One region of the Sporomusa sp. genome, then DNA from elsewhere that is predicted to be linked to it. Evidence: predicted binding sites of a transcription regulator. Region 1 holds the regulator's gene; the other holds the start of a gene.
What was found. The regulator HrcA, encoded in region 1, represses chaperone genes, less so after heat shock. The targets are predictions, from matches to a motif close to TGTTAGCACTCNNNNNNNNNGAGTGCTAACA.

Region 1 (15,529 bases):
TAATCAACGAATAATTTAATGTCAATGGCGATATCTGTAAAACAATTACAAAAAATGAAATCTCTGCAGGATATTAGTTTAAGTTGTTGAAAATATATCCAAAAATAAAGTGGGGTATAAATGAATGGGAATTCTGCAGAGAAAGCTAATTATTGTTCTTATACTAGCGTGCGGGATATTGACCTATGGTTTTTACAGCTTTATTAAAAAGACATCTGAGGATCAGACTTTTAGTACCGTGACAGCACCACCAGGAAATTTAGCAAACGATATTGCTGGTAATAGTACAGATAATGACATTGTGGTATATGTCAGTGGTGGAGTAAGTAAACCCGGCGTATATAAACTTGCGAACGGCTGCCGCGTAGTTGATGTTGTAACCGCAGCAGGCGGGTTTTTGCCTGGGGCAGATGTGGCTAACATTAATCTTGCCATGTTACTTAAAGATGAGATGCACATTCACGTTCCTTATGCGGCAATACCTAGTAATACAAGTCCGCCTATTGCAGGCGGCGCTGTTAACAATACTCCTACCAGTGATAAGGTGAATATTAATACTGCTTCTAAAGAGGAGTTAGACAGATTGCCAGGCGTTGGCCCGGCATTAGCTGAACGTATTATTGAATATCGTACGGCTAATGAACCGTTTAGAGATATAGCTGATATTAAGAAAGTTCCAGGGATTGGGGAGTCTAAATATAATCAATTGAAAAACAAAATAACTCTATAATTATGATCCAGATAAACAATATTAGTGTAGCGGTTTGTACTGCTTTTGCTGCCGGTATTTGGCACGCTGGGCTATATAGTTGGCATGTTCCGACGCTGATGGTTATGGCTTTATGCTTGCTGTTTATAGCGTTATGGCGTGTTATTCATAATTATCAGCAAGTTATTTGGCCGATGATCAGTTTGTTTTTTGTTGCCGGATTGATTTATGCGCACCAAGACAGGATCGTGCCAGCCGACGATGTTAGTCACTATATCGGACAAACCGTTAAGATCACGGGAACTATCGATGCTATTCCTGAAGTAAACCAAACAGCTACAATGGGCAACCAAGTAAGCTATATCGTCAGAGTCGAAAATGTAGAAGCAAAGCAGGCAGGTCCAAGTATACCTGCCTTTGGAAAAGTTCGCGTACATGTACAATATAAAGACACAGCAAAGCCGGCAGCTTATGGTGATAAAATAACTGTTTATGGGAAATTGCGGGAGTTACATAGGTATAATAACCCGGGGCAAATTGACCATACCATCGCGCTTACGCGTGATGGGATTAAGGCGCGCATGTCAGTGCAAGAGCATAATGGTAAGGTGCTTGCAGCTCATAATGGCTATTCCTGGCGTGTCGCGCTGGCTGCCTGGCAAGCGGAAATGATTCGAGCATTGCAAAAAGTCATGCCGGTAAACGATGCCGCTATTTTAACCGCCGTACTGTTTGGTGGTTATCAAGGAATAAACAAGCAGGTGATTGCGGATTTCGCGGCAACTGGATTAATTCATATTTTATCCGTCTCAGGTGCTCATATCGCACTGGTAGCAGGCTTGATACGATGGCTAGGCAGTCAGCTTCGCTTAGGTACCTGGACAACTACGGTTGTAGCGATTGTGGCGATTGTGTTTTATGGCATAATAAGCGGGCTTACGCCGCCGGTAGTTCGTTCCATGATTATGGGGATCATTAGTTTGATTGCTGTGTTAGTTGAGCGTGCCAGTTACGCTCCAACGGCTTTATCTTTTACTGCACTAGGAATGCTTGTTTACCAGCCATTGTTGCTATATGATATTAGTTTTCAATTGTCCTTTACTGCTACAGCAGGCTTAGTATTTTTATATCGGCGAATATGGGAATATCTATCAAAATTACCGTCCTGGCTGGCTGGGCCGTTGGCGGTGACGTTAAGTGCCCAGCTTGGTGTGTTGCCGATAATTGCCTGGTATTTTAACAATGTTTCGCTCATTTCATTTGCTGCCAATATTCTTGTACTGCCCATTGTTGAAATCGTTATTATACTAGGGCTGGCAGGGATTATACTTTATGCATTGGTTCCGGCTGTTGGCAATATAGTGTTTGTTATCAGCAGTCTATTAATAGGTATGGTAGTATTGCTGACAGCTTTGTTGGCAGATGTGCCTTATAGTTCTGTTTATATACCGTCTGTAGGGGTAGTAGGAAGTTGTATTTACTATTTGCTGTTGGCTTGGCTTTTTGGCTGGCGTCCATTGTCTGTACCGGGTCCTGGACAGCTTGTACGGCAGTATCCAAGAAAATGCCTGATAGGCGCTTGTTTCATTATGCTCCTGGCGACTGTCTATATCTGGTATCCAAAACCCTTGGCCGTACACTTTATTGACGTAGGTCAAGGTGATGCCACTTTGATCATCACACCGCACGGTAAAGCTGTGGTGGTAGATACCGGTGGTAGTATCAGCGGCTCAAGTTTTGATGTTGGCGAAAGGGTGGTTGCTCCCTATCTCAAACATTATGGGGTAACAACGGTAGATTATTTAATCTTAACACATGGACATCAAGATCATGCTGGAGGAGCAGCAGGTGTTGCCGCCAATATTAGGGTCAATAACGTTATGTTGCCGCGCGAAGAATATTCGCAAGCTGTACAGGCACTTGTCCAAGCCAAGCAGGCGGTAGGCATTATTCCGACCTATACAGGTCAGACGTTTTTGCTGGATGGAGTGACTTTTCGCATCGACCATGCTGTTGGTGCAAATGAGTATAATAAAATGGTTTCTGGTAATGAAGTGTCCAGTGTAGTTAGGGTCAGTTATGGTCAGCATAGTTTTCTTATCACTGGTGATTTGGACGCAAACGGTGAGGAAATGCTGCTTACAAATACCGGCGTAAAGCCTTGTACAGTACTCAAAGTCGGACATCATGGCTCAAAGACATCTACTACAGTACCTTTTTTAGAAGCTGTTAATCCTGATTATGCCGTGATTTCCGTTGGTTATGCCAACCGGTTTGGGCATCCACACCCGGAAATAGTAAAACGGTTACTTGACAGGAATATTGTTATCTACCGTACAGACACCCATGGTGCTATAATATTTACGTCTGATGGCGAAACGATCGAAGTTGATACATATATAAAATAACAAATAAGCTGGTGAACTATGAACTATAAAGCCGTATATAACGCTATTAAGCAAAATAAGGTTGCACCTATTTATCTTTTGTATGGGGAAGAAACCTATTTTCTGCGGCAGATTGAGAAGGCTCTCATTAGCAGCGTAGTACCTCCGGAAGACAGGGATATGAACCTTATTGTTTTTGAAGCCGATCCCCCCATACTAGAACTGATCAATACAATTGAAACTATACCATTTTTAGGTGGAAAAAATTTAATTATTGTTCGCAACACTGGACTATTTAGTGCTGGGCGCAAGAATAACGATGAGGGACAGGAAAAGATAGATCCTGAATTACATCGATTAATTGATTTATTTAGTAATATGCCGACATATAGCCATCTTGTATTTTATTTAGCTGATAAGCCTGATAAACGACGCAAAATTTACAAAGCCGTAGAAAAAACTGGCGTGGTGTTTGAAGCATTACCAGTAAAGGGTAAAGACTTACGTGTTTGGCTGACAGAACGTTTGTCTGAACTGAATATAAAAATGACTACAGAAGCTGAGGAGCATCTTGTGGCCGCAGTCAGCATGATGCCGCAAGTTTCGCTTGATTTTATAAACAACGAGTTAGAAAAAGTAATATTATATGCGGCAGATAAAAACCTCATTACTCGACAGGATTTAGTGCAAATTTTATCATCAGTGCCTGAGGTATCTATCTTTACTATGGTGGAAGCCTTAAGTCAAAAAAAAACTTCCCAGGCTATTATGTTGTTGCGTGAACAATTGGCTGCCGGGGAACATCCAGTGAGGATATTAGCACTCTTAGCCCGTCAGGTAAGACAGCTATGGCAGGCCAAAGAACTTACTCATAAAGGGTATAGTAGCCGCGAGGTAGCAGACTATTTTAAGGTACCTAACTTTATTGGCGAAAAACTAGTAAAGCAAAGCCGGGGTTTTACTGATAAAAAACTACGAGAGGCTATGCTTGGTTTGGCGGCAGCAGATCAGGACTTGAAGTCAAGCCGATCTGGGCCGGTAGTTTTGGAAAAAATAATTATTGAATTATGCGAATAAAGGATAAAAGAAGAAAACCCTATCCATTTTTTAGTGGACAGGGTTTCAATTTTATTGAGGTTATTGTGCTTGTTGAATTGCGTTAGCTTTACGAGCTAAACGGGATTTTTTACGAGCTGCGGCATTTTTATGAATAACGCCTTTGGCGGCTGCTTTGTCAATAACGCTGGCAGCAATAGCGAGGAGGTTCTTGGCCTCATCTGCTTTACCGGCACGTGCAGCTTCTTCTACCTTACGGATTGAAGTCTTAATTGCTGATCTTACCGAAAAATTGCGGGCACGCCGTTCTGCGTCAGTTTTTACGCTACGCTCAGATGATTTAATATTTGGCAAGTAGTTCACCTCCTATCTTATGTATACGTTACTGAACTATTTTAGCATGCCTAACAGGAAAAAGCAAGCAATAAAGTAAAAGCAATTGGGTTTGCATAGCCAACTTTTTTTTAGGATAAGATAGGTCTGAACAATATTTAGGAAGGGGAATAATTCGTGGATCAAGTTTGTAATGCTGTACGAACCGATTTAGCCTTAGAGGCGAGGGAAATGCTGACCAGACATGTACGAGAAGACATTCCCGGTGTAATCGTTGAAACCAGTGAAGATGAGGATGTCCTTATCACGCGTGTAAATATAACTACGCCTGAGGCTGAACGAATGATGGGAAAGGCTGTGGGACGCTATATTACCATTGAGGCACCAGGCTTACGCTATAAAAATACTCCCTTGCAAGAGAAAGTTATGAACTTCCTTGCTGCTGAATTGGCAGGACTGGTTAATTTGCCTCGTAATGCAACTGTTCTTGTTGTCGGTCTAGGCAATTGGAATGTTACACCAGATGCATTGGGGCCAAGAGCTACACAAAAGATTGTTGTTACCCGGCATTTGCAGGAGATGTTATCACCAGAACTAAAAGGAGGAGTACGCTCAGTATGTGCAATTTCTCCTGGAGTGCTAGGGGTTACGGGTATGGAAACGGCTGAAATTATCCATGGAATTGTGAGCAATGTCAAACCTAATTTGGTAATCGCTATTGATGCTTTGGCCGCAGCTTCCAGTCAACGGGTAATCACGACTGTCCAATTAGCCAATACAGGTATTCATCCAGGTTCCGGTGTAGGCAATAAGCGTTTTGGGATTACACAAGCCTCTTTAGGAGTGCCTGTCGTGGCCATTGGCGTACCAACCGTTGTGCATGCTTCAACCATTGCCATGGATACCATTAACACACTGCAAGAACATGCGGCTTTTAGCCGGTATTTTAAGAGTATGTCCAATTTGTCTGACCAGGACAGGCAGACGATTGTACGTCAGGTAATGCCTGAAATGTTGGGAGATCTTATGGTAACGCCTAAAGAAGTGGATAGGCTCATCGAAGATATAGCAGCCGTTGTGGCTGGTGGCATTAATCAGGCAATGCATCCTAACATTGATTATGAGAATATTCACATGTATTTACATTGATAACTAGTCCGCTAATAATTGTAATATCGATCTACTGCCAGGCATATACATTGTATGTAAACAAAAATAGCAAAGACTGATGTGGGAGTCTGGCGGAGGCGATAATGCTTACAAGAAAAGAGCGGAAACAAAGAAGTAAAAACAGACTTTGGTATATTTCTCTGAAAGTTTACCTTACTTCAAAAATTTCTAACATAATGTTAATTGTAGTGATGGTAGTGATCGCATGCGGATTATTTTTTAGTACATATCGTAACCTGACTAACAGTGCAGTGCCAGTCAGCGGCGGATTCGTTTATTACGGACAATATCTGCCTTCTTTGTGGCCCAAAGGGAAGGACGTGCTCTTTTTAGGTATTCCCGGTTTTTCGCAGACAGTTCAGCCACAAAGTATAGTTAAAATAACACCAACACCTAATCAAGAAAGCTTTGCTAATAAAATAATGCGGGTATTCTCTGGCGTTGATTTCAGAGATTTACGCACACTGCTTACGCAAGAAATTCCTTTTATGCTGGCGTTTAAAAAATCAGCATCGCCTGTTGTCAGTGCAGCAACATTACCGAACTTTCCTGAATTTGATCGGAGAAGTATAGTAAATACTGATAAACCACTTGTCGGGATTTACCATACCCATACTGCGGAGGCCTTTATTCCCAATTCAGGAGTGACGCACCGACCTGGTGGTCAGCATGGTGAAATCGTAGAAGTTGGAGCAGCATTAGCTAGGCAGTTAGAAAAAAATGGAGTAAAGGCCATTCACAATACCACGATTCACGACTACCCCAGTTTTATGAAAGCCTATGGACCTTCGGAAATTACTGCCCGAAAAATGCTTGCCGATAATCCGACAATCCAAATGATTTTTGATATTCACCGTGATGCCGATAAACGGGAAAATGTAACTTTGATGGTTAACGATGTCCCAATGGCCAAAATTACTATTGTTGTAGCAACCGGACAACAGGATTTGCCTCAACCGCATTGGCAGCAGAATCATGCGTTTGCAAAGTTAATTGACGCTAAGCTAAATGCAAAAATGCCGGGGTTATGTCGCGGTATTCAATTGGTGGAATGGCGCTATAATCAGCATCTTCATCCTCGGGCACTGTTAATAGAAGTGGGTTCGCAGGAAAGCAGCAAAGAAGAAGCCATTCGTAGCATAGAAATATTTGGAGATTTACTCGCGGAAATACTTGCTGAGAGTCGTTAGCGAGCGAAGGAGGGGGCACGTGTTTGAACGCGTGGCGTCACATGACGTAGGAATTATTGTTCGAGGAATTTTTATATTATTGGTAATTGTTATCATTGGTGTCGGGTTGGCAGAACACCAATTGGCCACGCTTACCCAACGGCAAGAAGAAGAACGCTTCTTTTATATCGGTTCTAACCGGGAAGATGGATATTCTGCTTACGTTTTTGGTTATGGTTTACCATTGGGAATAGTAGATTCAATCGCACATATTGTCCGGACAGATACCAGTATTATAGTACAAATTGCAAACCACTATATTACCATTCCGACTACCAGAGAAACATTAAACAGATCACGTGTATGGTATTGGTTTGATGTGTGGTACCGACAGTTTGTGACAGAAGCGTTTACGGCAAAGCAGCAGGTGCTTGAATACTGGACCTGCATAAAATCTTATATTGAACCTATTTTCAAAACACTAAAAGTTGAGGCGCAAGCGATGGTAACGCAGGTTAAGCAATATATTCGCGAATATAGGTAGTGCTTGCAGTTCATGGGCAGCTAATGGTATAATTTAGTGTAATGTGTAAAAAACCTTATTTATACCAGGGAGGAGCCCCAATTTGATGGATACATCACATATTCGCAATTTTTCTATTATCGCCCACATCGACCATGGCAAGTCGACGCTTGCAGACCGGTTGTTGGAATATACTGGTGCTCTCTCTGCCCGCGAGATGGAAGATCAGGTTTTGGACCAGATGGCACTTGAGCGTGAGCGCGGTATTACTATTAAAGCTCAAGCTGTTCGCTTGTCATATACTGCAAAAAATGGCGAAACGTATATGCTCAACCTTATTGATACTCCAGGACATGTTGATTTTACGTATGAAGTCTCCCGTAGCTTGGCTGCTTGTGAGGGAGCTCTCTTAGTCGTAGACGCTGCTCAGGGGATTGAAGCTCAAACGCTGGCTAATGTATATTTAGCATTAGAACATGATTTAGAGATTATTCCAGTAATCAATAAAATTGACTTGCCGAGTGCTGAGCCGGAACGGGTTAAGCAAGAAATTGAGGACGTTATTGGCTTAGACACTTCAGAGGCTGTTTTAGCAAGTGCCAAGACGGGAATAGGCATTGAAGAAATTCTTGAGGCTATTGTTAAAAAAATTCCTCCTCCGAAAGGTAATTATGAAGAACCTTTGAGTGCACTTATTTTCGACTCACATTTTGATCCCTATAAAGGCGTAATTGCGTATATCAGGGTTATGAATGGCTACATCAAACCTGGTATGAAAATCAAAATGATGGCAACAAATAAGGTTTTTGAAGTAACCGAAGTAGGCATATTTAAACCCTACCTTACCAATGTTAGCGAGTTAGGTCCAGGACAAGTTGGTTTTGTTGCTGCCAGTATCAAAAATGTAAAAGATACGCGGGTAGGTGACACCATTACCAGTGCGGAGCGGCCGGTGGCTGAACCGTTGCCAGGGTACCGTAAAATTACTCCGATGGTGTATTGTGGTTTATATCCTGTAGATAGTTCTGATTATGATAATTTGCGTGATGCTCTGGAAAAACTTCAACTAAATGATGCTTCACTGGTATTTGAACCTGAGACTTCTATCGCGCTTGGTTTTGGATTTCGTTGCGGCTTTCTGGGGCTTCTGCATATGGATGTTATTCAAGAGCGCCTGGAACGTGAGTATAACTTGACGCTGATTACTACCGCACCGAGTGTAATTTACCGAGTGTATAAAACAAACGGCGAAGTTATCGATATTGAAAATCCGTCTAAATTGCCACCAACACAGGAGATCGACCACGTAGAAGAACCATATGTAAAAGCCACGGTTATGGTTCCAAACGAGTTTGTGGGCGCTGTCATGGAATTGTCGCAAGATAAACGTGGCGAGTTCAAGGACATGAAATATCTGGATACTACCCGGGTAATGCTGACATATCATTTACCTTTAAGCGAGATTATATATGATTACTTTGATAAGTTGAAGTCTTCGACCCGCGGCTATGCTTCGCTTGATTATGAATTGTTAGGCTACAAGACATCAGATTTAGTAAAATTGGATATTTTACTAAATGGTGACCCAGTTGACGCCTTAAGTGTAATTGTTCAACGGGACAGAGCAACCCAGCGGGGGCGGCAACTTGCAGAAAAACTCAAAGGGATTATACCCCGCCAAATGTTTGAGGTACCTATCCAAGCCGCTATTGGTAGCAAAATTATAGCGCGGGAAACTGTACGTGCTTTGCGAAAAGATGTACTTGCAAAATGTTATGGTGGCGATATCACTCGTAAACGCAAATTGCTGGAAAAACAAAAAGAGGGTAAAAAGCGGATGAAACAGGTGGGCAGTGTTGAAGTACCGCAAGAAGCATTTATGGCCATTTTGAAAATGGATTAATGCAGCGACTATGGATAAACTTGGCCTATATGTTCACATCCCCTTTTGTCGGAAGAAATGCTTGTATTGCGATTTTTCTTCCTATTCGGGAGCAGAACATCTATTTAACGCCTACACTACCGCCTTGTGTCAGCAAATTGTTGACCAGGGCGGTAAACTATCTAAACCGCTTGTTGATACAATATACATTGGCGGCGGTACGCCCAGTGTTCTGCCAGTTCATTTGCTGGAACAGATACTATCCAGTATATATGATAGTTTTACCATCGAAGTCAACGCTGAAATCAGCATGGAAGTAAACCCAGGCACAGTAACGCGAAAGCAACTAGCTATGTTAAAAGCTGCCGGGATCAATCGACTGAGTTTTGGTGTTCAGTCTTTTGATAATGCTTTACTGGCCAATTTGGGACGTATCCATCAAACGAGTGATAGTGTAACCGTTTTAGAATATGCACAAGACGTTGGGTTCCATAATATAAGTATTGATTTAATGTATGGTTTACCAGGTCAAACGGTAGATGGCTTTGCCTGGGAACTTGAGCAAGCGGTAACGTTACATACTACTCATATTTCGGTATATGGGTTGAAACTGGAAGAAGGGACCCCGTTAGCAGAGGCCTACGAAAAAGGACTTGTTGCGTTACCGGATGAAGCGGATGAAGAAGCCATGTACGAGATGATGGCGCATTTTTTACCAAGTCAAGGCTTAGAACGTTATGAAATCTCAAATTTTGCCCGTCCTGGTTTTGCCTGTCGACATAATTTGAAATATTGGCATTACCAGCCCTATCTAGGTCTTGGAGCTGCAGCTCACTCCTTTTTACATGGGCAACGAATGAGTGCGGTAACAGGAATTGAAGAATATATCCGGGCGATAGCAGCAGGAGATTCTCCAATTGCTGTGGAGGATGTGCTGACCCAGGACGAATCTATGGCTGAATTTGTTTTTTTGGCATTACGCACTACTCAAGGAATGCGGTTAAGTGATTTTAAACAAGTTTTTAATGTCGATTTCTTCAGCTTATTTGGTGAAAATATTGCAAGGCTTCAACAGCAAGGATTGGTATTATCTGATGATGAGCGGATTTGGCTTACCGATAAAGGGATGAAGTTCGGCAATATTGTCTTTCAAAGTTTTTTGCCAGATTAGCTGATAGAGATAAGCCATACTATCTTGACATTACACCCAATGAGTGGTATTTTTTTAGTAGGCGTTAGCACTCGACTAATATGAGTGCTAACAACAGGGAGGCGGAGTCAATGTTAGATGAGAGGAAGCGACGAATTCTTCATGCTATTATTGATGATTACATTTCCACCGCCGAACCGGTAGGATCGCGGACGATTGCCCGAAAATATAATTTGGGAGTAAGTTCGGCTACTATCCGTAATGAGATGGCGGATTTGGAGATGTTAGGCTATCTTGAACAACCACATGCTTCATCAGGTAGAATACCATCAGTCAAAGGCTACCGCTTTTATGTTGATTGTTTACTAGCCCCACCCCAAATTTCTGAAAAAGATGTTCAGATCATCGACAATTGGTATAAGACTAAAGCACGGCGGATGGAAGAAGTATTTCAGGAAACGGTTAAGATTCTTTCCCGCTTAACTAGCAATGTTTCCATGGTACTGGCACCGCAAGTTTCACAATGTACTTTTAAATACCTTCAGTTTTTACCGCTTGATGAACGTCGCTCTGTTGTAGTTATCATCACCGATACCGGATTGATAGAAAATAAAATCATTGAAATCCCTGAAGGCCTTACTCTTGACGATTTGACCCGTATGGCTACTGCCATAAACTCCCATTTGGGAGGCTTGGCGATTGAGCGTATTACTCCAGATAAACTAAAAAATATTCAAAAAGATATTTTACCTGACCCGCGGCTATACGAAAGAGCTGTTAATTTAATAAAACAGGTACTTACTGTCGATAAAAAGGAAAAAGTTTATCTTGGTGGTACGACGCAAATGCTAAGTCAACCTGAATTCAGGGATGTTGATAAAGTCAAGGGGCTTTTAACCATGTTGGAAGAAGATCGCTTACTTTGCGATATTCTTCATATGACCGATAGTGATGGCGTGGTTGTTACCATTGGTAAAGAAAATAAATACACAGGTATTCATGACTGTAGTGTTGTTCAAGCTACCTATCGTATTGATGGGCAAGTGGTAGGAACGGTTGCTGTTCTTGGCCCTACCCGGATGGAATATGGTAAAACTATGTCTGTACTTAAATTTATGCAGCGCCATTTAGGCGAAATTCTAAAAAAGTATAAAATGGTATAGGTGGGAGGAAATTCATGAATTTAAAACAGGCTGGCAGTGGCGCTGATGTGGATGAACGCTTAGCTGCGCTGCTAACTAACGCCAATGCTGTGCGGGCAATTACGGCAGCCGTTGAGGGAACAATCGGCCCTAAAGGACTAGATACTTTACTGGTTGACCGTTTTGGTGAAGTAATTATTACCAATGACGGTGTTACCATCTTAGATAAGATGGATGTCAATCATCCGGCAGCAAAAATGCTTATAAATACTGCTAAAGCCCAGCAAGCCGAGGTAGGAGATGGTACGACTACCACTACCATTATGGCTGGTAGTTTAGTTGCCGAAGGCGTAAATCAGGTTATGCGCGGTGTACCTGTTGCCAGGGTCATTGAAGGAATTAAGTACGGTGTTGCCAAAGCCATGGACAGCATAAAGGAACGTACCCGTACCATTACTGACGTAAATGACCCAATGCTTCGCAATATCGCGATGATTGCCGGACGGGAACATGAAGACATTGCCGATCTGGTGGTAGAAGCGGCGAAATTAATTGGCGTAGAAAAACTTAACGAAGCTAATTTTAAACTCGCCGATATCATAACGGCAGAAGCCGGTGCTAGCAATGAAGTATTTTTAGGTGTTATTGTCGACCAGGAACGGATGACACAAGAAATGCCGGATGAAATACTTAATGCCAAAATACTTCTTATTGATGATGCACTTGAACCAGAAGAAATTAAGGATGAGGCCCTAAGTACAGAAGCCGGTTTTAAACGTTCTATCGCTCTGCAGGAAGAGTTTAAAGCCAATCTGCATAAAATCGTTAATTTGGGCGTAAATGTAGTTATGGTTGACCGCGGCGTACATAGTGCTGCCGAAGAAATTCTCACCGATGCCAATATTATGGTCATTCAAAGGGTGTCTTCCAAAGATTTGCGCCGAGTAGCTGACCATACAGGAGCACGGATGATAAAACGCACCGGGCTGAAAAAAGAACAAGCTGATATTGAAAAATACTTAGGGACTGCGCAAAGGGTATATCAGGATGAAAAACTGGAACAAGTACGGGTTATTGGCGGCAGTGGCAAGCCAATGGCGAGTATTCTGGTGGGTGCAGCTACCGAAGAGGTTGTAGGGGAACGCGAACGCATTGCCAAAGATGCTGCGTCCAGTGTGCAGGCAGCAGTGAAGGGCGGCTATGTGCCGGGCGGTGGTTCGATTGAAATCGCTATTGCCCGACAAATTAGTAAATATCGCGATAACCTTAAAGGTATGGCTGCATATGGTCTGGATTGTGTAGTTAACGCCCTTAAGCAACCTTTGTCACAAATTGTGGAAAATGCCGGATTTAATCCTCTCGAAAAAGTTGAGAATATTATTGCTGCGCAGACTACTCAGAACAGCGATTCTTTAGGTATGGATTGTGATAGCGGTGAAGTGGCTGATATGTTGGAACGCGGTGTTGTGGATCCGGTTCCAGTAAAACTTCATGCAATAAGAGCAGCCGGTGAAGTAGCTGTGGCTATTTTACGAATTGACACCATAATTAAGAAAAAAGAAGAGGGTGCTAATGCCCAGAAGACAGGTAGTGCAGATAGTGGCATGCCTGACTTCTAACTAAGTGGAGGTGGAGTTCGTGGCAGAACAAGAACAAAAGCAGTCTGAAACAGGCCAAGATAATTCAAGCCAAGACAACTTACATCAAGATAATCAACAACATGACAGTCAAACTACCGAAACATCATCAGAGGATAGCGGTCAAATATGTTTTCAGCCTGATGACGTAAATAAATTTATAACAGCATTGGAAGAAAAAAGCCGTCTGCTTGATGAGATGACTGATCGATATAAACGGTTACAAGCCGATTTTGATAATTTCCGGCGCAGAACTCGTCAGGAAAAAGAAGAATTGTCAGCGATAGTTACAGAGCGTATCGTATGCCAACTCTTGCCAATAGTCGATAATTTTGAGCGGGCAACTGCCAGTACGGCAACTACTGATATAACTGCCCTGACTACTGGTATAGAAATGATTTTCCGCCAGCTCACGAATACCCTTTCACAATTAGGGGTAGAACCGATTAGTGCGGTAGGAAATCAATTTGATCCTACTCAGCATGAGGCTGTAATGCGTATAGAGGATAGCAGTCAACCAGATGGAATGATTGTTGAAGAATTCCAAAAAGGATACAAAGTCAATGGGCGGGTAGTCCGACCCAGTATGGTAAAAGTAGTAGGGAATTAGTTGTAGGAAAGTTTGCTTAAGGAGGAAATAAACAATGGCAAAAGTAATTGGTATTGACCTTGGTACTACAAACTCCTGTGTAGCTGTAATGGAAGGCGGCGAACCAGTAGTTATTCCTAACCAAGAAGGCAGTCGTATTACACCTTCGGTAGTCGGTTTTTCAAAAACTGGTGAACGTCTTGTTGGACAAATTGCAAAACGTCAAGCGGTTTCCAACCCAGAAGGTACTGTTATTTCGATCAAGCGTCACATGGGGACATCCTATAAAGTGAAAATTAATGACAAAGACTATACTCCTCAAGAAATTTCAGCCATGATTCTGCAAAAACTCAAAGCAGATGCTGAAGCCTATCTTGGAGAAAAAGTGACCCAGGCGGTTATTACTGTTCCTGCATACTTTACTGACAGCCAACGTCAAGCAACTAAAGACGCTGGTGCTATTGCCGGTCTTGAAGTGCTCCGTATCATCAATGAACCTACGGCTGCTGCCCTGGCTTATGGTATGGATAAAGGTGGCGACCATACAATCTTAGTATACGACTTGGGCGGTGGTACGTTTGACGTTTCCATCTTAGAACTGGGCGACGGTGTTTTCGAAGTTAAAGCCACCAGCGGTAATAACCGACTTGGCGGTGATGACTTTGATGAGCGCATCATACAATGGTTGATAGGTGAATTCAAAAAAGAGCAAGGTATTGATCTGTCCAATGACCGGATGGCTATGCAACGTTTGAAAGAGGCAGCGGAAAAAGCAAAAATTGAATTGTCAGGCGTTCTTACTACCAATATCAACCTGCCATTCATTACTGCCGACCAAACTGGCCCGAAACATCTTGATGTTACTCTTACACGGGCAAAATTTGAAGAGTTGACGGCTGATTTAGTGGAAGCAACTATGGGACCAACCCGTCAGGCATTAAGTGATGCCGGATTGACACCTAAAGATATCGATAAAGTTATTCTTGTTGGCGGCTCTACACGGATTCCAGCAGTTCAAGAAGCTATCAAGAAATTCCTAGGCAAAGAGCCGCATAAAGGTATTAACCCTGATGAGTGTGTAGCCATTGGCGCAGCCATTCAGGCCGGAGTCCTTGTTGGTGATGTAAAAGACGTGTTGTTACTCGATGTTACACCACTGTCTTTGGGTATCGAAACTTTAGGTGGGGTATTTACCAAAATTATTGAGCGTAATACAACCATTCCGACTTCTAAAAGCCAGATATTCTCAACTGCAGCCGATAATCAACCATCTGTCGATATTCATGTATTACAGGGCGAGCGTGAAATGGCTGCCTATAACAAAACACTGGGACGTTTCGAACTTTCTGGAATTCCTCCTGCTCCACGTGGTGTACCACGCATTGAGGTTACTTTTGATATTGATGCCAATGGTATTGTCCATGTATCGGCAAAAGATTTGGGAACTGGTAAGGAACAAAAAATCACTATTACTTCTTCCGGTGGACTTGACAAGGAAGAAGTAGAAAGAATGATTAAAGAAGCAGAAGCGCATGCTGCTGAAGATAAGAAACGCAAAGAAGAAATTGAAATTCGCAACAATGCCGATTCCTTAGTATATAATGCAGAAAAAACCATTAAAGAGTTTGGTGATAAAGCTGATAAAACCCTAGTGGAACAAGTACAAAAAGCGGTCGATAAGTTGAAAGAAGCACTGAAAGGCAGTGATATTGAGGCTATCAAAGCTGCTTCAGAAGCTCTTACCAAACCGCTTTATGAATTATCTAGTGCAATGTACCAAGC
Region 2 (10,514 bases), on a different contig from region 1:
TGTTGGCGTAGCTTCCGGGCTACTCTTCTTAGTACTTACGTTGTGTAGTATGAAATCCTTTGGTGTACCTTATATGGTACCTGTAGCCCCTAAAGTGAAAGCAAATTTAGATGTTGTGGTGCGCGGGCCTGTTTATAGTCAAGAAGATCGTCCTGATGCACTAAATACAAAAGACAGACAGCGACAGCCGCGCATCAGCCGTAAATGGTTGAAAGAAAAACCTGCAGGAGAGGGTGACAAACCATGAGCTTCCAACCTGGACGCATGGGTTTGGCCGAAGGAACGGCACTGGTGTTTATTATTCTATTTCCACGCGTATTTCTCTCAACACCAGCCCTTATGGTGGATGCAGCCGCCAGTGCGGGCTGGTGGACAGATATTCTCAGTGGCATTCCTTCCATCATAGCTGTATTAATACTGCGTTATGTATTGAAAAATGTCCAGGGTGACTTTACCAGCATTAGTAAACAGCTCTTAGGTCGCCTAGGATCCTTTTTCTTTAATTTGTTGGGTATTGTTATCTTTTTTTCCAATGCAGCTATCCTCATCAGGCAATTTGCCGAAAATACTCTGCTTACGGCATTACCATATGTCGAATTTAGTTTCATTGTGGGATGGTATGCGTTTATGATCGCCTTGGCTGCCTGGTTTGGACTGGAAGTACTCGCACGAGCAACATTTATATTAATACCGCCCAGTGTTTTGGGCTTACTAGCAGTTTTATTATTATTAATTCCCTTTTATGACATTTATCAATTGTCGCCCTGGGTTGGATATGGGATTGTCCCTTCATGTAAACACGCTATTTTAAGTGCAGGCCTTAATACCAGCGGCTTGCTCCTTATTGTTGTGGCACCTGCCATGCAGGATATAAGAACCTTTACCTGGGCCAGTATATTAGGTATTAGCTGCAGTATCATCTTAAAAAGCCTGTCGATTATGGTGTTCACCATGGTATTTGGCGTAAATGGCGCACCTGAGAATACCTTGCCCTTCTATGAGATGGCTCGTCTGGTATATTTAGGCCGTTATATCCAGCGGATTGAATCGCTGTTTATACTATTATGGGTTATTGTCGGCATTTTGGGTATTGCTGTCAGTATCTATATAGCTTTATATTTAATTACTAGAGTGTTACAACTGCCAACCATGCGTCCGCTGATTCCCCTTTCGTGTTATCTTATTGCCCAATTGGCCATGATACCGCCAGATATTGCTACTGTCATCCGCTGGGATTATTACTTTGTCATTACTATGTTTAATGCTGGCTTATATGTAATGCCAACTGCCTTACTGTTCGGAGTCTTTTGGCACAAACGCAAAAGGAGGTCTCCGTCATGTCCCTCAGGATAAGTCTTTTAACTGCTTTCTTCATCCTTGGCCTGCTTCTGTCCGGCTGTAACGGTGCTAGAGAGACAAATTCAGTGGCTTATGTGCTGGGCATTGGCATTGATATAACACCCGATCAACAGTATAGCACAACCTACTTAATTGCAATTCCCCGAGCCATGAGCGGCGCCGAGAAAGGAGATAGTAAAAAATTAGTTGAAAAAATCACTATCACCGCTGCTTCGGTGGCTGAAGCTCATAATTTATTCACCTCGGTCATTTCCCGTACGCCCAATCTTTCCCATGTTAAATTGTGGGTAGTTAGCGAAGAGTTGGCCCGTAAAGGAGTGTCAGATATTATCGGGCCGCTGACTCGTTACCGCGAACATCGCGGTTCCATATATACTTTGGTGGTCAGAGACACAACAGCCAAAGAGTTTATCCAACAAAATGACCCGGTACTAGAATTGCTACCATCACGCTGGTCAGAAAGCCTATTAGCTATCGGACCTGAAAGCGTCTATTCGTTACCCAGTCAACTTCATAGTTTTTATGTCAGACTAAAAGATGCAAGCGGTTCACCTTATACTGCTCTGGCCGGCATTAATCCCAAAGATGACGCAAACAGGCTGACAAACAAACCAGAATCTTTCCAATGGGACTCAGGTTATTTGCCAGGTGATATTGCCCGCGAAGGCGGTAATCCTGTTACCATTATGGGCACAGCTTTATTTAAAGGCGATAAAATGGTAGGTATGCTAACAAATACTGAAACCCGGATGGTGTCTATCTTATTAAATAATGCACCTGAAGGATATTTAACAATATCTGACCCGCATTCAGAAGGCAACCATATTCAGCTTATGCTTGAATTAGGTCGCGCGCCTAAAATTACCGTCAGCCTTGTAGATGGATTGCCGATTATTCATATTGAAACAATGCTGGAAGCTGAATTGGTCAGTATTCCTAGCGGTATCAACTATGAATCTGACGAGTTAAGAAAAGAGCTAGAACAACATATATCAAAAACTATCTGTTTACAAATCGAAAATATGTTGGCCAAAACCCAACAACTTGAAACAGATATCGTTAACTTTGGTAAATATCTACGGCCCGCAGCCAAAAATTATACAGAGTTCAACGATCTTAACTGGAACAGTCTCTATCCTCAGGCTAAGATAACTGTCAAAGTGGATACCAAATTACGCCGTACCGGGCTAATGTTTAAGACTATGCCAATAAGGAAGTGATAGCTGCATGGATTACATACATCTCGGCATTGGTGCAGTCATCGGCTTTCATGCTCTAACCTATGCCTGGTGGCTCAAGCAACATGGCAACCGGATGGGTGCCCTCTGCATTTTGTTACTGGTATTAGCTACATTGGCTTTGCCGCTGGTACGTATAATGGAATAATTACAAAACAATCGCCGCCGGCTAATTTACCGACGGCGATTAGTTAATCCTGCTAAAAAACCAGCTGTAAGTTAACTAGCCGCAGTAGTGTTATCGGTTTTGTTTCTCTTAATGTACCCAATAATTACAACGGCTGCTGTCAAAACAATTTTAAGGAGCATTGCATAATTGCTGACATATTGTCCGATAGCACTATCAGAAACAATCATGGTGGCGGCTGCATACCCAAGTATAGCCGCTCCCATGTAGATAATGATAGGAAAACGATCCATAAGTTTCATTAAGAGTTGAGCGCCAAACACGACTAGCGGAATGCTAGTTGCAAGACCTACAGTAATCAAGCCGTATTTACCGGAAGGAACGGTTTGAGCAATAGCAGCCAGAGCAAGAACATTGTCAAGACTCATAATAAGGTCGGCAAACAAAATAATTTTAACAGCTTCAAAGTAGGAATTAGCTTCTCCTACCTGTTCTTCACCCTCATCTTTTTTCAAGAGACTAATAGCAATATATAGTAAAGCCAAACCGCCAACAAATTGGAGATATGGAATATCTAACAAATATGCTGCTACAAAGGTAAGAACAATTCTTAAAACAACTGCACCCACACTCCCCCAGATGATTGCTTTATTTCTTTGATCAGCCGGCAAATTTTTACTAGCAAGTGCAATAATAACAGCATTATCACCGCTTAATACCAAGTTAACCAACAGAATACTCCCTAAAGCCATAAACCACTCAGGTCCAATAGTACCGAAAAATTCCACAAATAATTCCTCCTTATTCTTGACTAGTAGTGCTTGCTGGACACCAAGCTATGCACGATCAAAAGCTATTTTCGCTTTCTTGATAGCTCCTCCTTTCAAAAAAATGAGACCTCAGTACGCAATAAATACATACCGAAGGTCTCACTATTGGTAAACTACCAACGATAATGCCAGATGCCTCACGGCACCGTATGTTGACAATTATCCTTTGAGTTACTCCCCTTACGATGAGAGCTATATTCAATTGATTGAATTATAGCTAATAACCTCCAGTATTGTCAAGGGGTATCAGAAATTGTTTTGTGTTTATTCAATCATATCGAAATAGTACCATTTATTAATATATTAATACCCCAACCCTTCACAAAGACCTATAGCTCAATAATCACCATAATAACGAGATAACTAGCGTAATATAAACGAAATGCATAGCTATACGCAAGATTTTAGACTAATTATTTATTGCAGCAATTGATTTTGCTTGGTAAATTAGTTATTATTTAGATGTATTTAGCACTCACTAACATAGAGTGCTAGTAATAGTACACGATTCTTTGGAGGTTTGTATGGTTCAAGAAGCAATTACCAAGGAAACAAGGGAATTTCAAGCAGAAACTAAACAACTTCTGGATCTGATGGTTCATTCTATTTATACCAATCGGGAAATTTTTTTACGGGAACTTATCTCCAATGCCTCAGACGCTATCGACAAGATTCGGTTTGAATCATTAACCAACCATGCCCTACTGGAAGACCAAACTGATTTTGAAATTTTCCTCATTCCCGATGAAACCACTCATACACTGACTATTTCTGATAACGGCATGGGGATGACGTATGATGAAGTCATTGAAAACATTGGCACCATCGCCAAGTCAGGTACTAAATCCTTTCTTGAAAAATTAAAAGAAGCAGGTTCAAGTGCTAATACTGAATTGATTGGTCAATTCGGTGTCGGTTTTTACTCAGCTTTCATGGTGGCTGAAAAAGTAACCCTACTAACCCGTGCGCCTGGCCAAACCAAAGGAGTTAAATGGGAATCAACTGGTGATGGTACTTACACGATTGAAGAATGCGACAAGGAAACACGCGGCACTACCATTATCTTAACGTTAAAACCGGAATATTATTCGCCTGAGCATCCTGAAGAGAACTTTTTAAATCGCTATGTCCTCCAAAACCTGGTAAAAAAATATTCCGATTATATCCGCTATCCCATTAAAATGAATTTTATCAAAGAAGAAAAGCCCAAAGACGCAGATGGTAAAATCATTGAAGATGCTGCTCCTATCCAAAAGGTAGAAGTACGCACCCTTAACTCAATGACGCCGTTGTGGGCACGTAATAAAAATGAGATCTCTCAAGATGAATATAATCAATTATATAAAAACATGTTCCATGATTGGGAAGACGCATTGGAGGTCATTCACTCAAAAGTCGAAGGTGCTGTTGAATATACTACTTTGCTCTTCATTCCTGCCCGTGCACCTTTTGACTTTTATCAGCGTGAAACCAAAACCGGAATCAGACTTTACTCCAAAAATGTATTTATCATGGATAATTGCCAAGATTTACTCCCCGATTATTTGCGCTTTGTCAAAGGTCTTGTTGACTCTCCTGACTTTTCCCTCAATATCTCTCGAGAACTGCTTCAGCATAGCCAACAATTAAAACTAGTCGGAAAAAATTTAGAAAAAACCATTTTAAAAACATTGGAAACAATGCTCGCCAAAGATCGCCCCAAATATGGGAAATTCTGGAATGAATTTGGCAAAGCAATAAAGACAGGTGTATATTCAGACTATCGCAACCGCGACAAACTAAAAGATTTACTGCTTTTCTACTCCTCCCATTCGGAAGAACTTACTACACTCCAAGATTACATAAATCGTATGCCTGAAAAACAAAAAGTCATTTATTACGCTACTGGTAAGGATCGTGCTGCCGTAGAACGTCTGCCACAAATGGAACTTCTTAAAGAAAAAGGTATTGAAGTGCTCTATCTTTTCGACCGAATTGACGAATTTACTATTGATGCATTGGTTGAATATAAGGATAAAAAGTTCCAATCAGTAAGCCGCGGTGATTTAAACTTAGAGGATATTGATTCTTCCGATGCCAAAAAAGCTGTAGAAGAAAAATCCAAAGAAAACGAGTCTTTAATTAAAGCAATAAAAGACCAGCTAGCCGATAAAGTTTCAGATGTTAAAATCAGTAGCCGTCTCAAGTCAAGTGCTGTTTGTCTAGTAAGCGGAGATACCGGCATTAGTTTATCTATGGAACAAATTTTAGCCGAAATGAACAGAACATCCTTTAAAGCAAGCCGTATTCTTGAAATCAATCCAGAACACGAAATCTTCGCCGTCCTAAGAAATTTGCATGAAACAGCTCCAGCCTCTCAAGAGTTCAAAGATTACTGCGATTTGCTCTATGGTCAGGCATTGCTTATGGAAGGCATTATCCCTGAAGACCCAATTAGCTTTGCCAATAAAGTAGCTGCATTAATGGCCCGCAACGGGAAATAATGTCAAGAACGCTCTGATCTATTATGTATATGGTCAGAGCGTTTTTTCTTTACTTTGCTAAGTCTAATATTACATTTGTTTTATATTTACCATTTTCATAACAAAAATATATAGCTGCCTACAATTACAATACTCCAATACTTTCACGCATAAATAAAATTATCGCGTTGAGTATATAGTTATCAAAAGTTTCAAATTCTCCAATTTTTTAAAGTTGCATATTATGTAGTATCAACAAATGGAGGTTTATAGCTGTGAATAATATAGGAAATGAGCTATGTATAGAATATCCTGAGATACTCGAAGCAGCCGAACCGCAAGACACTCGTCAGTGCTGCATCCCGTTTAATTGCCGTCCATATCATTGTCGACCATACTACTGCCGACCCTATCGCTTGTGTCGGCCATTTGACTGTTGTAATCCACGTACAATACTGTGGCCAACTTGAAACGAAATGGGTTTCCCAAAAGTCACCTCTAGATTAAACATAACATTTAAAATATAATAATATTGCGGGGGTAGATATACAGACGCTTCTAAACAGGCACCAGTCCCTTAGAACTTTGTAAATTACCCCTTCGGATTGGCGATGGATGCTGGGTTTTCACGGCTGGCCGTATTACCCGGACCATCGCCGTTATATTTTTTAACTTTCAATGCTACATTATCACCTTATTCCACGGGAAAACTAATTGTAAGGAGGTGATAACATGCACAAAAAATCGCAAATGGATTCGTTTGCAAGTGAGTATGCTATGAGTGCTGGTGACAATGCGTTATCACGCGAGCAAATCAAAAAATCCATTATCTCCGAGGCTATGACCAATGAACATAAACATCGGGAAGCATTTGAAGAATTCTTAGAAGATATGGACAAATGATTAAACAAAGCTTGTCTAGCATCACTTCAGCCGGAACTTTCCGGCTACTAAAATGGTCGTTTTTTACGCCGTTCCAGTGTCTCTTCCATCCGTTTAGCTGCTGATTTAGCAAGACTATGTCGAGAGTATATCAACTTACCCCGACATTGGACGACATAGGCCATAGCGGCAGCTGTCAGCGGTACAATGTGAAATCCTTTACCAGCGTCGATAATGGCGAAATGCTGCATATTGATATCCTCCTTACACAAAATGTTAGCCAATCACCCCTGGTTCGCACGATTGTGTACTCGGCGGTCACCGTTTTAAATGCTTCAGTAAACCCTAAACAAATTATCCAGCTGATTGCGTTCGGCATTAAACTGCTTGGCCCTCTTGTCGGCATGATTTATAATAGGATATGCAGCTCATTATGAAAATGCTATGCTTTTACTAGCGCGGGTATAATGACATGATCCGCACTATATCTTTAGCTTGGTACTGAACTGGTCAGCGTTAACCAAGTCTGACAAAGCCCATTGAAGACATATAGATGCTAAAAAATATTGTCGTAGACTCTTATTAGGCCATTTGCATGGTCTTTTTTATTTACCGACATAGTAATTTATTATCAGTCTGTCTCCTGGTTGAATCATCCCATAAGGCTGCCGATTATAAAATACGGTATCCCAGTTGAGCTCAATAATTCCTTCTCTAAACTCCCTTACATCTCGACGGACTGTAGATTTTTTCATAAACTCATATGCGATTTGATCTAAGGTGTCTCCGCTTTTCACAATATACACTTCAGATTTTAACTCACCCTGGTTCGTATCTTCCATATTTCCGCAAGTAGCAATGGCTGCAGCTATCAATCCAATGACTATCAATTGTTTCATTTTATAACCCTCCACAAATGACTTAGTCAAACTAGATGACCATTTGTACATTTTATGAGCAAAATTTATACTTCATGTCCCGGGAATCACAGCTCTGAGATAAATTTAAAAAATATAACAACCACAGCTTGGCGAAATTAAAATCAACATTCTGAATGATTTCCTTATACCCTGAACATCTAAACTATAACTCCAAGGATTTATTTCATATCCGTCGAATAGATGTAATAAAAATTCATAAAGGAGTTTTTGGTAAATGAAAAAACTTGTTATCTTGGTTGTATGCGTATTACTAGGATTGGTTTCAATGAATGCTGCAGCCAAATCTAACCAAGACGAACCTCCCGCCACCATTCCAATTACTAATGAGCAATCCAGTAGTATCCGTCTATCTTCCCAACAACTAGTAAAAGATACGAAAGAAGTCTTCATAAGCCCCAAGCACTGGGATAACAAAAATTGGAATAACTTTTTATTACTAAGTGGCCTTACTTATCTTACATATAAAAATGATGACCATATTCAACATTGGTCACAAGAAAAGCGCAGTAAACGTACCAATCGCGCAGCAAACATTGGTAATGCATTCCCCGTGGCAGGTGCTGCTTATTTAACAAGCACATATTTTTGGGGAAATGAAAAACAACGTTCATTTGCTGCTACAGGACTTGAGAGTATGGGAATTGCTGTACTCTCTACCGAAGTCATCAGCGCAGCTACAAACAGAAATCGGCCAAACGGTAAAAACCACTCATTTCCATCTACGCATACAGCCGCTGCCTTTGCATTGGCAACAGCTATTTCTGATGAATATGGCAAAGAAGATAAGGCAATTCCTTATTTCGCTTATGGACTAGCCACATTAACAGCATTTGGACGCCTTAATGACAATAAACATTGGGGTTCAGATGTTGTGACCGGTGCTTTAATTGGCCATTATACCGCAAAAACGATAAAAAAATTGCACGATTCTAAAAAACTTCAGGTAAATCCATATATAAATTCAGATCAACGAGGTCTAGTTATAACCAAATCATTTTAGTATTAATAGAGACCCAAGCGCGACAAGCTGGATCATGGTAAGCATCAAAAAAAAGCCGTTACCTTGAAACTTACTCAACGGTAACGGCTTTCGCTTTGCAATCATTGGTAGAACAATTCGGCTATGACTTTTGCAATCCTTCAACTGGCAAACGCCTGTAACTATTTGATTTTAGCCATATGTTGGCCTAAGGATATCTGGATCGACGGTGCTTAGATTCTAAGCTTTTTAGAAAGATACTTCGTTTTCCTTCACCATTATACTATTCTTTAAAACTTTTCATGATCATTGCCAGTACGTCCTCCTTGACGGCTTCGTCAAAGGATAAGGAAAAACTTACTCCCTCTTTTGTCCATATAGCAAGATGGATTCCGTCATTTTTACCTTTTACGAGAATTTTGGTATTCTCAACAGTAACAGTTTTAATTTTATTATACACATTATAATCACCACTGATATCGGCATTTCCTTGGGCAGTACGATATATAATGCGACGATCACCCTTCAAGTAGATGATTTCTGCCAGGTTATTATTTATAACCATAATGTTGGTCAGTTGATAACCATCTGGCAGAGTTTCAGGTACTACAAACGTAAAACCTATTGCTTTTCGTGCTTCATCCAAAGTATGGTAAGTTAGCAACGGATTAGGTACTGTAATGGAAGCTGAAACTTTATCCTGTTTAGTCGAACCAGTTGATATACTTATAACACTATCTTCTATCCTAACACAATGGGTATCGGTTAATATCACTTTAAATAAGTCAAGAGGCACATAAGTAGATCGGTTAATGATTATCGGAGCTACTCCTAGTCTTTGTGGCGCTGTCATTCCGATAGCCTTACTGCTAGATATTACATAGATGTCTTCGCCAATAGTTAAATTAGTTTGTAGGGTGCCATTATCCAGGTGGATAGCTTGCTTTAATTCATCCCAGGTCACAATAAATCCTAGTGCTTCTGCTGTGATTTTAAGTGGGACCATGGTTTGGTCATTTACTTCAACAATATTTAGTGTTCCTAGATCAATATTCTGGCCGTCAACGCTGAGATTGTATTGCACTACAGGAGATTTCTGCAACACAGTAGTAGTGGAATTTGGAGAAATGTGCACATTGAATGTATCAGCAGCAAATGCAGGCATTGCTGCAAATGTCATAGTTGTAGCACATAAAAAAACAACAAGTAGTTTTTTCATTGTAAGAACATTCCTTTCTCTATTCTCTTTATGATATTCTGAAATTGAGCTTCCTAACCTGCACATCTGAGCATTGACTGCAATTCTGCATTTCTTTCTCATTTTAAGCCATTCTAAATGTCGCATATTGTAATTTTGTGACAATAAAACAAATTTAGTGTAAAATAGCGTAACAGGGGGCAGAGTTGTTGACATTCTTCATTTGTGTCAATAACCATGTCCCCTATTACGCTGTTGCAGCTATTTTACAAATTCTTTTGAACCTAACTAATGTATCTATCTCGCCAAAATTATTATTTGGCTACCATCAGTTTGTCGATCAGCAATATCTACTAATAAATCTGATCGACATTAACAGCAAATGTTGCACAAGTATCCCTTGCAGTTCAGCTAGTAGTTACTATCCATGCCGGGCAAACATCTAAAAAGGGGCTGTCGCGTTAAGACAGCCCCCAAATAGAAAAACTGCAACCAGTT

Region 2: the regulator HrcA is predicted to act here: its motif matches at 4,021-4,051, upstream of htpG (molecular chaperone HtpG).

What each region holds. Positions count from the first base shown of each region.
Region 1 covers NZ_JBYKYF010000024.1:2,856-18,384, forward strand. Annotated here, with positions in the region: gene AC29Z1_RS03065 (helix-hairpin-helix domain-containing protein) at 125-730, shown strand; gene AC29Z1_RS03070 (DNA internalization-related competence protein ComEC/Rec2) at 733-3,117, shown strand; gene holA (DNA polymerase III subunit delta) at 3,136-4,173, shown strand; gene rpsT (30S ribosomal protein S20) at 4,234-4,506, opposite strand; gene gpr (GPR endopeptidase) at 4,663-5,634, shown strand; gene spoIIP (stage II sporulation protein P) at 5,832-6,845, shown strand; gene AC29Z1_RS03095 (hypothetical protein) at 6,865-7,368, shown strand; gene lepA (translation elongation factor 4) at 7,454-9,250, shown strand; gene hemW (radical SAM family heme chaperone HemW) at 9,261-10,400, shown strand; gene hrcA (heat-inducible transcriptional repressor HrcA) at 10,511-11,542, shown strand; gene AC29Z1_RS03115 (TCP-1/cpn60 chaperonin family protein) at 11,557-13,140, shown strand; gene grpE (nucleotide exchange factor GrpE) at 13,160-13,768, shown strand; gene dnaK (molecular chaperone DnaK) at 13,803-15,529, shown strand, end outside.
Region 2 covers NZ_JBYKYF010000063.1:2,062-12,575, forward strand. Annotated here, with positions in the region: partial or broken gene AC29Z1_RS06150 (spore germination protein) at 1-247, shown strand, start outside; gene AC29Z1_RS06155 (GerAB/ArcD/ProY family transporter) at 244-1,353, shown strand; gene AC29Z1_RS06160 (Ger(x)C family spore germination protein) at 1,338-2,579, shown strand; gene AC29Z1_RS06165 (hypothetical protein) at 2,587-2,745, shown strand; gene AC29Z1_RS06170 (TerC family protein) at 2,817-3,512, opposite strand; gene htpG (molecular chaperone HtpG) at 4,079-6,037, shown strand; gene AC29Z1_RS06180 (hypothetical protein) at 6,749-6,919, shown strand; gene AC29Z1_RS06185 (hypothetical protein) at 6,967-7,149, opposite strand; gene AC29Z1_RS06190 (LysM peptidoglycan-binding domain-containing protein) at 7,504-7,797, opposite strand; gene AC29Z1_RS06195 (phosphatase PAP2 family protein) at 8,054-8,839, shown strand; gene AC29Z1_RS06200 (stalk domain-containing protein) at 9,102-9,998, opposite strand.